One region of the Variovorax sp. GW821-FHT09B01 genome, then DNA from elsewhere that is predicted to be linked to it. Evidence: predicted binding sites of a transcription regulator. Region 1 holds the regulator's gene; the other holds the start of a gene.
The links. The regulator LexA, encoded in region 1, represses DNA repair genes until DNA is damaged. The targets are predictions, from matches to a motif close to ACTGTATNNNNATACAGT.
Positions count from the first base shown of each region.

Region 2: AC07RV_RS22885 (putative DNA modification/repair radical SAM protein) is a predicted target of LexA. The motif match lies at 1,900-1,917, and genes of this name have one in related genera.

Region 1 covers NZ_JBWKPQ010000002.1:309,024-314,442, reverse strand. Annotated here, with positions in the region: gene lpxK (tetraacyldisaccharide 4'-kinase) at 1-39, shown strand, start outside; gene AC07RV_RS08640 (Trm112 family protein) at 20-202, shown strand; gene kdsB (3-deoxy-manno-octulosonate cytidylyltransferase) at 199-966, shown strand; gene adk (adenylate kinase) at 1,271-1,927, shown strand; gene AC07RV_RS08625 (asparaginase) at 2,000-2,962, opposite strand; gene lexA (transcriptional repressor LexA) at 3,035-3,709, shown strand; gene AC07RV_RS08615 (hypothetical protein) at 3,887-4,270, shown strand; gene AC07RV_RS08610 (D-2-hydroxyacid dehydrogenase family protein) at 4,526-5,419, shown strand, end outside.
Region 2 covers NZ_JBWKPQ010000008.1:165,972-171,390, forward strand. Annotated here, with positions in the region: gene AC07RV_RS22880 (UdgX family uracil-DNA binding protein) at 1-618, opposite strand, end outside; gene AC07RV_RS22885 (putative DNA modification/repair radical SAM protein) at 630-1,883, opposite strand; gene ligK (4-carboxy-4-hydroxy-2-oxoadipate aldolase/oxaloacetate decarboxylase) at 1,989-2,672, opposite strand; gene AC07RV_RS22895 (amidohydrolase family protein) at 2,665-3,735, opposite strand; gene AC07RV_RS22900 (Bug family tripartite tricarboxylate transporter substrate binding protein) at 3,752-4,735, opposite strand; gene AC07RV_RS22905 (IclR family transcriptional regulator) at 4,844-5,419, shown strand, end outside.

The DNA of each region.
Region 1 (5,419 bases):
GCAAAGCTATCATCGACCGATGGACACCAAGCTGCTTGAACTGCTCGTCTGCCCCGTCACCAAGGGCCCCCTGACCTGGAATCCGGAGAAGCAGGAACTCTGTTCGCGCAGTGCGCGCCTGGCCTATCCGGTGCGCGACGGCATTCCGGTGCTGCTCGAGAACGAGGCCCGCACCCTGTCCGACGACGAGCTCGGGCTGTGAGCTTCACGGTTCTGGTGCCGGCCCGGCTGGCGTCGACGCGGCTGCCCGACAAGCCGCTGGCCGACATCGCGGGCGTGCCGATGGTGGCGCGCGTGGCGCAGCGCGCGGCGCAGTCCGGCGCGGCGCGCGTGGTGGTGGCGGCGGACCATGCCTCGATCCTCGCGGCCTGCCAGACCCACGGGGTGGAGGCGATCCTCACCCGCCAGGACCATCCGAGCGGCAGCGACCGCCTCGCCGAAGCCTGCGAACAGCTCGGCCTCGACGGCGACGCGGTGGTGGTCAACGTGCAAGGCGACGAGCCGCTGATCGACCCGGCGCTGATCGACGCCGTGGCCGCGGCGCTGCTCGCGCGGCCCGATGCCGCCATGAGCACCGCGGTGCATGCGATCGATTCGGTGGCCGACTATCTCAATCCGAACGTCGTGAAGGCCGTGCTCGACGCGCAGGGCAATGCGCTCTATTTCAGCCGTGCGCCGATTCCCTGGTGGCGCGACGGTGCCGCGCCGGGCGTGCCGCCTGTGCAACTGCCTTCGCCCGCGCCACTGCGCCACATCGGCATCTACGGCTACCGCGCGGGTTTCGTGCGCCGGTTCCCCTCGCTGCCGCCCTCGCCGCTCGAAACCATCGAGGCGCTCGAGCAACTGCGCGCGCTGTGGCATGGGCATCGCATCGCGGTGCATGTAAGCGATGCGGCACCGGGACCGGGCGTGGACACGCCGGAAGACCTGGCGCGGGTGCGCGCACTGTTCGGCGCCGCGAACTGAGCGCTGGCCTAGCGGCGGCCGGCCGCTGCGATCAGTCACGCGGATGCCATCCAGGCCTGGAAGTTCCAGGCTTCGAACGGCAGTCCAATCTTCGTCCAACTTGCCCGATCCATCCACGAAGAGCCGGCTTCGGAGCGCAAGGAGTCTCGATCTTCTCTTTCGGGCCATCGCCATCGCAGGTGCCCGGCGAAATTGTTCACGGGGCCGCGTGCTATCCTCGACGCAACTCCGTCCGTGGCACTTTGTCTTCATCGAAGGGTGCCTGCGCGACGTGACACAAATCCAAGAACCCTCCGAGGACACCATGAGACTGATTTTGTTGGGCGCGCCCGGGGCGGGCAAAGGCACGCAGGCGGCCTTCATTTGCCAGAAGTACGGCATTCCGCAGATTTCCACCGGCGACATGCTGCGCGCTGCCGTCAAGGCCGGCACCCCGCTGGGCCTGCAGGCCAAGGCCGTGATGGATGCGGGTGCGCTGGTCAGCGACGACCTCATCATCAATCTAGTGAAGGAACGCATCGCCCAGCCCGACTGCGCCGAAGGCTTCCTGTTCGACGGCTTCCCGCGCACCATTCCGCAGGCCGACGCGATGAAGGCCGCGGGCGTCAAGCTCGACTACGTGCTCGAGATCGACGTGCCCTTCAGCGACATCATCGAACGCATGAGCGGCCGCCGTTCGCACCCGGCTTCGGGACGCACCTACCACATCAAGTTCAACCCGCCCAAGGTCGAAGGCAAGGACGACCTGACCGGCGAGGAACTGATTCAGCGCAAGGACGACGAGGAAGAGACCGTGCGCACGCGGCTCGACGTCTACAGCCAGCAGACCCGTCCGCTGGTCGACTACTACTCGGCCTGGGCCAAGACCGATCCGGCCGCCGCGCCGAAGTACCGCGCCATCCAGGGTGTGGGCACGGTCGAAGAGATCACGCAACGTGCACTGGCCGCACTGAGCAGCTGATCCTCGGCTCGAATCGCAAGCCGCGTGCGGGCCTCGAGGCCCGCACGCGGCTTTTTCTTTGGCATCCCGACTTCAGAGCAATTCGAGCGTCAGCGCGATGCGCGCCTTGACGGGCGTCAGCGCGCCCGCATCGCGCAGGCGGTCGCCCGGCTTGGGCAGGATGCGCCCTTGCGTGCAGCGGGTGGCGCGCAGCACCGCGATGCCGGCCTCCTGCGCCTCGAGCGCCGCTGCCTCGAGCGCATGGTGCAGCGTGCCGTTGCCGGTGGTCGCCAGCACGAGGCCGTGCAGAGGCGACGCCGCCGTGCCATCGGCACGCAGCGCATGGATCAACGCGCCGCTCGCGCCCGCGTGGCTCATCACGATCTCCACGCGCGGCCATGCGGCCTCGTCCTCGGGAAGACGGCCGAGGGCTACGCCTGCTTCCGAAGCCGGCCAGTCACGCATGCGCCGTACCTCGCCCTCCTCCACGTAGCCCACCGGCCCCGCGTCGCCCGCGTCGAAGGCATCGAGCCGATAGGTGTGCACCTTCTGCACGTCGAAGGCACCGAGCACCGTGCCCGCGCATACCGCGGTCACGCCCTGCGCGCCCGGTGTCGCGGCCACGGCGATCGCATCGCGCACGTTCTGCGGACCGTCGGGCGACAGCGCGGAGGCCGGGCGCATGGCGCAGGTCAGCACGATGGGCTTGCGCGGCGCCAGCACCGACTGGAGGAAGAAGGCGGTCTCCTCGAGCGTGTCGGTGCCATGGGTGACCACCACGCCGGCCACGTCGGGCTGCGCCAGCCAGTGGGCGCAGCGCAGCGCCAGCGCGCGCCAGATCGCGAAGGACATGTCCTTGCTGTCGACCTGCGCCACCTGCTCCGCCGCCAGCGTCACGCCAGCGGGCGCCTCGATGCCGCCGAGCAGGTCGGCCACGCCCACCTCGCCGGCGGTGTAGCCGATGTTGTCGCCACTGTTCGCCGCGCGGCCCGAGATGGTGCCGCCGGTGCCGAGCACCACCACGCACCGCGGATTCGAGAGGGATGAATTCACCATGGCTTGCCAACTTTGAAAAACTGGTTAAAAATACAGGTACTGGATGTTCAGCCAGTGCCGCAAGGAACCACCATGCAGTTCGCCGTGAAGCTTACCGCCCGCCAGCAGCAGATCCTCGATCTGATCCAGAGCGCCATTGCCCGTACCGGGGCGCCGCCCACTCGTGCCGAAATCGCGAGCGAGCTGGGCTTTCGCTCCGCCAATGCCGCCGAGGAGCATCTGCAGGCGCTGGCCCGCAAGGGCGTCATCGAACTCGTGAGCGGCACCTCGCGCGGCATCCGCCTGAAGGGCGATGCCCTGCGCTCGCTCGCCGAATCGCGCAACAGCCAGTTCTCTCTGTCGCTGCCCGGTATGGCGCAACTCGCGCTGCCGCTCATCGGCCGCGTCGCGGCCGGCTCGCCGATCCTCGCGCAAGAGCATGTCGACCAGACCTACTACGTCGAGAACACGCTGTTCCAGCGCCAGCCCGACTACCTGCTCAAGGTGCGTGGCATGTCGATGCGCGACGCCGGCATCATGGACGGCGACCTGCTCGCCGTGCAGGCCACCAAGGAAGCGCGCAACGGCCAGATCGTGGTGGCGCGCCTCGGCGACGAAGTGACCGTCAAGCGCCTCAAGCGCAACAAGCAGGTGATCGAGCTCCATGCCGAGAACCCCGACTACCCGACCATCGTGGTCCAACCCGGCGAGCCCTTCGAAATCGAAGGCCTCGCGGTCGGCCTGATCCGAAACACCATGCTGATGTAGGCCTGCCGAGCCGGCCCGGCGGTCTGCATCGCCGAGCCGTTTCGCGGATCCGCATCACGCATCCCCCATCCGGTCGCTGCAGGTGGCGGGCGTATGGCGCTTTGTCGCCATCACCCTGCTGCGCCCGATGACAACGAATCCTGCCTGTGTTCAACCTCAAACCTTCTTGGAGTTCACATGGGAATCGCCCTCCTCACCTTCGTCGATCTTTGGATGCCGCTGCAGTCGCTCGCGAGCCGCTGGTTGCCCGCCCGCCCCGCACACCGTCGCGATGACGACCTGTGCGCCAGCGAGCTGCGCTATGTGTCGGTACGGCCGTCGTGCACGGCACGCGGTGACAGCGGACATAACGCCGTCACGGCCGCAGCCGTCGCGCAGGCGCCTTCGCGTCCGCTGCGGGTGGTGCGCGTCGTCGACCGCCAGCAGGGCGGCGCGCGCAACAGCAACCGCGTCGTGATTTCGGGCCGGATGGCGGATGTGTGCGCCGAGCTCGACCGCCTCGCTGCGCTCGAGGCACTCGAAGCCGCCGCCGTGGCGCCCCGCCCCGTGCACCTGCACTGAGAGCATCGGCCCAGCGTTTCACGCAGTCGCTCGATCACGTGAACGCGCAAGGTCTAGGCTCAGGGGTGTGAAGAAACCATAGCAGCCGGTTTGTTCAACCCTGTCGGGAAGGCAGTGCCGACCTCGCCCCTTTGCCCGCCTTTGCCCCTGCTTCTCCTGCCTTTGCCCCCGTTTTCACCTCTTTCGGGGCCCAGGGGCCGTATCCAAACGTTCAACGGCGCGCCGATTCCATGCTGCGAGGCACAATGGCATGCCATGAATATTGTGATCCTCGACGATTACCAGGATGCGGTGCGCAAGCTGCACTGTGCTTCGAAGCTCGATGCCTACGCAGCCAAGGTCTACACCAACACCGTCAAGGGCATCGGTCAACTCTCGGTGCGACTCAAGGACGCCGATGTGATCGTCCTGATCCGCGAGCGTAGCCAGATCTCGCGCCAGCTGATCGAGAAACTCCCCAAGCTCAAGCTGATCTCGCAGACGGGCCGCGTCAGCAGCCACATCGACGTGGCCGCCTGCACCGAGCGTGGCGTGGCGGTGGCCGAGGGCTCGGGTTCGCCGCAGGCCCCGGCCGAACTGACCTGGGCGCTGATCATGTCGGCGATGCGCCGGCTGCCCCAGTACATCAGCAACCTCAAGCACGGCGCCTGGCAACAGTCGGGACTCAAGTCGGCCTCGATGCCGCCCAATTTCGGGCTCGGCTCGGTGCTCAAGGGCAAGACGCTCTGCGTCTGGGGCTACGGCCGCATCGGCCAGCTCGTGGCGCGCTATGGCCAGGCCTTCGGTATGCAGGTCGTGATCTGGGGCCGCGAGGCGAGCTGCGCCAAGGCGCGCTCCGATGGCTTCCAGGTGGCGCAGAGCCGCCAGGAGTTCTTCGCGATGGCCGATGTGCTGTCCGTGCACCTGCGGCTCAACGACGAAACCACCGGCCTGATCACGCTCGAGGACCTCTCGCGCATGAAGCCGACCTCGCTGTTCGTCAACACCTCGCGCGCCGAGCTGGTCGAGCCCGATGCGCTGCTCGCCGCGCTCAACCGCGGCCGCCCCGGCCTGGCGGCGATCGACGTGTTCGAGAGCGAACCGCCGTTGCAGGGCCATGCGCTGCTGCGCCTCGAGAACTGCATCTGCACGCCGCACATCGGCTACGTG
Region 2 (5,419 bases), on a different contig from region 1:
GAGCTGCTCGCCCGCATCGGGCGGCGGCTTCTCGCGGCGGTCGGCGCCGGCGCGGAACGACAGCGCATGGCCATCCCATTCGACGCAGCGCTCGGGCGTGAGGATGGCCCAGCGCATCTGCGCGAAGCGGCGCGCGAAGAAGTCGGCATTGGCCTCGACGATGCGGTGCTCGGGCTCGAACCATGCGACGTGGCGCTCGAGCCCATCGTCGTCCGTGACCTGCGTGAAGCGCACGAAGGCGCGCATCTTGTGGATGTCGCGGTGCACCGCCTTGGCCATGCGCTGCGCCCGCATCATGTCGGCGTCGAGCGGATCGTGGCGCAGCGCGGGTTCGTGCGCGAGGCGCCAGAGCAGGCGGTAGAGCAGCGCGAAGCGCTGGGGATCGCGGTGCAGGATCACGTCGGCGCACAGCGCGACGAAGGCCGCCGGCACGGGCTGCAACGCCGCGGTCGACGGTGCGACCGCTTGCTCGGGCACATCGCCGAACAGGCCTTCCCCGCCATCGGGCCGCGCCACGCCCCACTCGACCCGCTCGGGCGGCACGCCATCGGCCAGCAGTTGTCGCGCGCGGCGCCGGAAACCGTCGAGGTCGACCGCATCGTCGAGCCGCACCTGCATCGCGATGGCGCTCAGAACAGCGAGGCCTGCTGCGCCGGCTCGGCGCGCGCGGAAGCCGCCATCGCCCCGGCCGCGGGCCGGTGCCCGTCGGCCACCACGAAGGGCAGCACCTTGCGCGCGGGCACGTGCAGCCGCCGCAGGTCGTCGGCGCGCACGCGGCGCACGCGCCGCGCCTGCAGCAGCCGCTCGACCGCCTTCACGCCCAGGCCCGGCACGCGCAGCAGCAGCTCGCGCGGCGCATGGTTGAGATCGACCGGAAAACGCTCCGCATGCGCGAGCGCCCAGGCCATCTTGGGATCGACGTCGAGCCGCAGCAGGCCGTCGCGCTCGGCCACGATCTCACCGTGCTCGAAGCCGTAGAAGCGCATCAGCCAGTCGGCCTGGTAGAGCCGGTGCTCGCGCAGCAGCGGCGGCGCGGCCAGCGGCAGCGCGCGCGCCGCATCGGGGATCGGGCTGAAGGCCGAGTAGTAGACGCGGCGCAGCCGATAAGCGCCATAGAGCGTGGCGCTGGTCGCGAGGATGGCGCGGTCGTCGGTGGCATCGGCGCCCACGATCATCTGCGTGCTCTGGCCCGCGGGCGCGAACGGCGGCGGCTTCGCGGCCACCGGCGTCGCGCCCGGCAGCGCGCGGATCGGCACCACGCGGCGCGCCTCCTCGCGCGTGTCGTCGATCTGCAAACGCAGCCGCGCCATCGAGCGGCGGATCGCGCTCTCGTCCTTCTCGGGCGCCAGCGCCTGCAGGCCCTCGGTGGTCGGCATCTCGACGTTGATGCTGAGCCGGTCGGCATAGCGGCCGGCGCGCGCGATCAGTTCGTCGCTGGCATCGGGAATGGTCTTGAGATGGATGTAGCCGCGGAAGTCGTGGTCCTCGCGCAGCGAGCGCGCGACCTCGACCACCTGCTCCATCGTGTGGTCGGGCGACTTGACGATGCCGCTCGAGAGGAACAGCCCCTCGATGCAGTTGCGGCGGTAGAAATCGAGCGTGAGCTGCACCACCTCGTCGGCGCGGAAACGCGCGCGCGGCACGTTGCTCGAGGCGCGGTTCACGCAGTAGAGGCAGTCGTACTGGCAGTGGTTGGTCAGCAGCACCTTGAGCAGCGAGATGCAGCGGCCGTCGGGCGCATAGCTGTGGCAGATGCCCATGCCCTCGGTCGAGCCGATGCCGCGCCCGCCCACCGAGTCGCGCGGCTGCGAGCCGCTCGACGCGCAGGAGGCGTCGTACTTGGCGGCATCGGCCAGGATGGCGAGCTTGTGCTGGAGGTCCATGAGGTGGGCGGGAAACACTGTACGTTTATACAGATGTTAACCGTCCCGTCGCCCCGATGGCCCTGCGGCCATGCGCGCGGGTCGGGCATTGCCCGCCGCGCCCTTTCAGTCGATGTAGCGCAGCCCCGCCGCCGCCAGCGCCGGCCGCATGTCGTACATGTCGAGCCCGAGCACGCCGCTCGCGAGCTTCTCGCGCTTCGACGTCTCCAGCGCCTCGCGCTGGCGCGCCTTCTCGAGCGTGGCCGCGGCCATCGCGCGCGGCACGCAGACCACGCCGTCGTCATCGGCCACGATCGCGTCGCCGGGCTGCACCGACATGCCGGCGCAGACCACCGGGATGTTGACCGAGCCCAGCGTGGCCTTCACGCAGCCCTTGCTGCTGATGGCCTTGCTCCAGACCGCAAAGCCCATCTGCTGCAGCGTGCGCACGTCGCGCACGCCGCCGTCGATCACCAGCGCGCGCGCGCCGCGGGCCTGGAAGCTGGTGGCCAGCAGGTCGCCGAAGAAGCCGTCGCTGCTCGGCGCGGTGACGGCCGCCACCACGATGTCGCCGGGGCGGATCTGCTCGGCCGCGACATGCAGCATCCAGTTGTCGCCCGGATGCAGCAGCACGGTGACGGCGCTGCCGCTGACCTGCGCGCCCGGATAGATCGGCCGCATGTACGGCGCGAGCAGGCCGACCCGGCCCATGGCCTCGTGCACCGTGGCCGAGCCCAGGGCCGCGAGGGCGTCGACGACCTGCGCGTCGGCGCGCTCGATGTGGCGATGGACGACGCCGAGTTCATGCATGACGGGCTCCTTGCGTGGAATGGGACGAGGGATCGAACCGCTGGCCGCGCGCGTTCAGCTGCGCATCGAGCCGCGGAAAGACGCGGCGCGCATTGCCTTCGTAGACCTGCGCGCGCTGGTCGGCGCTCAGCGCGGCCGCTTCGATGTAGCGCCGCGTGTCGTCGTAGGAGTGGCCGGTCTCGGGATCGATGCCGCGCACGGCGCCGATCATCTCGGAGGCGAACAGGATGTTCTCGACCGGGATCACGCGCGCGAGCAGATCGATGCCCGGCTGGTGGTAGACGCAGGTGTCGAAGAACAGGTTCTTCAGCAGGTGCTGCGCGAGCGGCGGCTTCTTCATCTCCTGCGCCAGCCCGCGAAAGCGCCCCCAGTGGTAGGGCGCCGCGCCGCCGCCGTGCGGGATCACGAAGCGCAAGGTGGGGAAGTCGGCGAACAGGTCGCCCTGGATGCACTGCATCACGGCCGTGGTGTCGGCATTGAGGTAGTGCGCGCCCGTGGTGTGGAAGCAGGCGTTGCAGCTGGTGCTCACGTGGATCATGGCCGGCACGTCGAGCTCGACCATCTTCTCGTACAGCGGATACCAGTGGCGGTCGGTCAGCGGCGGGCTGTTCCAGAAGCCGCCCGAGGGATCGGGATTGAGGTTGACGCCGACGAAGCCGTAGTCGCGCACGCAGCGCTCGAGTTCGGCGATGCACGAGGCGACCGGCACGCCCGGCGACTGCGGCAGCATGGCCGCGCCCGCGAAGCGCTCGGGAAACATCGCGCTCACGCGGTGGCACAGCTCGTTGCAGATCGCGGCCCAGGTCGAGGACACGGCGAAGTCGCCGACGTGGTGCGCCATGAAGCTCGCGCGCGGGCTGAAGATGGTGAGGTCGATGCCGCGCTCGTCCATCAGCCGCAGCTGGTTGCCTTCGATGGATTCGCGCAGCTCGTCGTCGCCGATGCGCAGCTCGGACGCGACCGGCGCGGGCCGCCCCGTGCCGAAGGCCTCGACCTGGCGCCGGCGCCAGGCCTCGAGCGCGGCCGGCGCGGTGGTGTAGTGGCCGTGGCAGTCGATGATCATGAGGTCGACGCCGTGCTCAGTCGGCCTTGATGTCGGCCGCGCGGATCACCTGCTCCCACTTGGCCGATTCGCTCTTGAGGAAGGCCGCGGCCTCCTGCGGGCTCGAGGGCGTGATGACCGCGCCGAGCGCGCCCAGCTTCTCGCGCGTGCCGGCATCGGCCAGCGCCTTGCGCGTCTCGGCATTGAGCTTGGCGACCACCTCGGGCGCGGTGCCGGCCGGCGCGAGCAGCGTCCACCAGACGCTGGCGTCGAAGTTCGGCAGGCCGGCCTCGGCCATGGTGGGCACGTTCGGCAGCATCGGCGCGCGCTGGGCGCCGCTGACCGCCAGCGCGCGCAGCCGGCCCGACTGGATGTGCGGCAGCACCTCGAGCGGGTTCAGCAGCATGAACGAGGTGCGCCCGGCGATCAGGTCGACCAGCGCGGGCGAGCCGCCCTTGTAGGCCACATGCAGCGCATCGAACTTGCCGACCGAGGCCAGCAGCGCGCCGGCCAGGTGGCCCGAGCTGCCGTTGCCGGCCGAGCCGTAGCTCATGTCGCCGGGCTTGGCGCGCGCGGCCGCGAGCAACTCGGGCACGCTCTTGTAGGGCGCGCTGGCCGGCACCACCAGCACCAGCGGCGCATAGCCCAGGCGCGCCACGGCGACGAAGTCGCGCAGGCCGTTGAACGACAGCTTGGGATAGAGCGTGTTGTTGGTCACCACGCCGTTGGCCGCCACCAGCAGCGAGTAGCCGTCGGGCGCCGAGCGCGCGACGTTCTCGGTGCCGATGTTGGCGTTGGCACCGGGCCGGTTGTCGACGATCAACGGCTGGCCCATCTGCGTCGACAGCCGCTCGCCGACCACGCGGCCCACGGTGTCGACCGCACCGCCGGCCGCGAAGGGCACGACCAGGCGGATCGGCTTGCTCGGATACGGCGCCTGCGCGAGCGCCAGCGAGGGCGCGGCGAGGCAGGCCAGGAAGAGCGCGCCAAGGCGGCGGCGCAGCGGGGCGATGGGTGTCATGAGCGGGTCTCCTGCGGATGTTCGAAGCGATGGGGCCGGCGCCCCGGGAAAGCCGCGAGCCTAGGATTCGCAACGCGGCCGCACAATGCCGTTCCACTCCGCGAAACGATGGCCTCCTCCGCACGCGCTTCCTCCCGCACCGCCAAGCCCGTGCCGCGCGCCGAGGGCGTGACCGCGGTCGCGCGTTCGCTCGCCATCCTCGATGCCTTCGGCACCGCCGACGCGCAGCTCGCGCTGGCCGAGATCGCGCGCCGCACCGCGCTCGCCAAGCCCACCGCGCTGCGGCTCGCGCGCACGCTGGCCACGGCCGGCTACCTGGTGGCGCTCGAAGGCGGCGCCTGGCGCCTGGGCCCGGCGGCGGCGCGGCTGGGCGCGCGCTACCAGCGCGCCTTCGACCTGCGCAACGTGATCGAGCCGGCCCTGCAGCAACTGGCCGAGCGGACCGGCCACAGCGCCTCCTTTTTCGCGCTCGAGGAAGGCCAGCGCGTGCGCCTGCTGCGCGTGCGCGGCGCCGACGGCTTCGTGAGCCCGAGCCGCGTCGGCGAACCGCTGCCGCTGGAGCGCGGCGCGGCCGGCCAGGTGATCCTCGCGTTCTCGGGCGCGCCGGGCGCCGCGCTCGACGCGATCCGCCGGCGCGGCCATCACCTGACCGTGGGCGAAGCCGACGCGGCCGCCGCGAGCGTG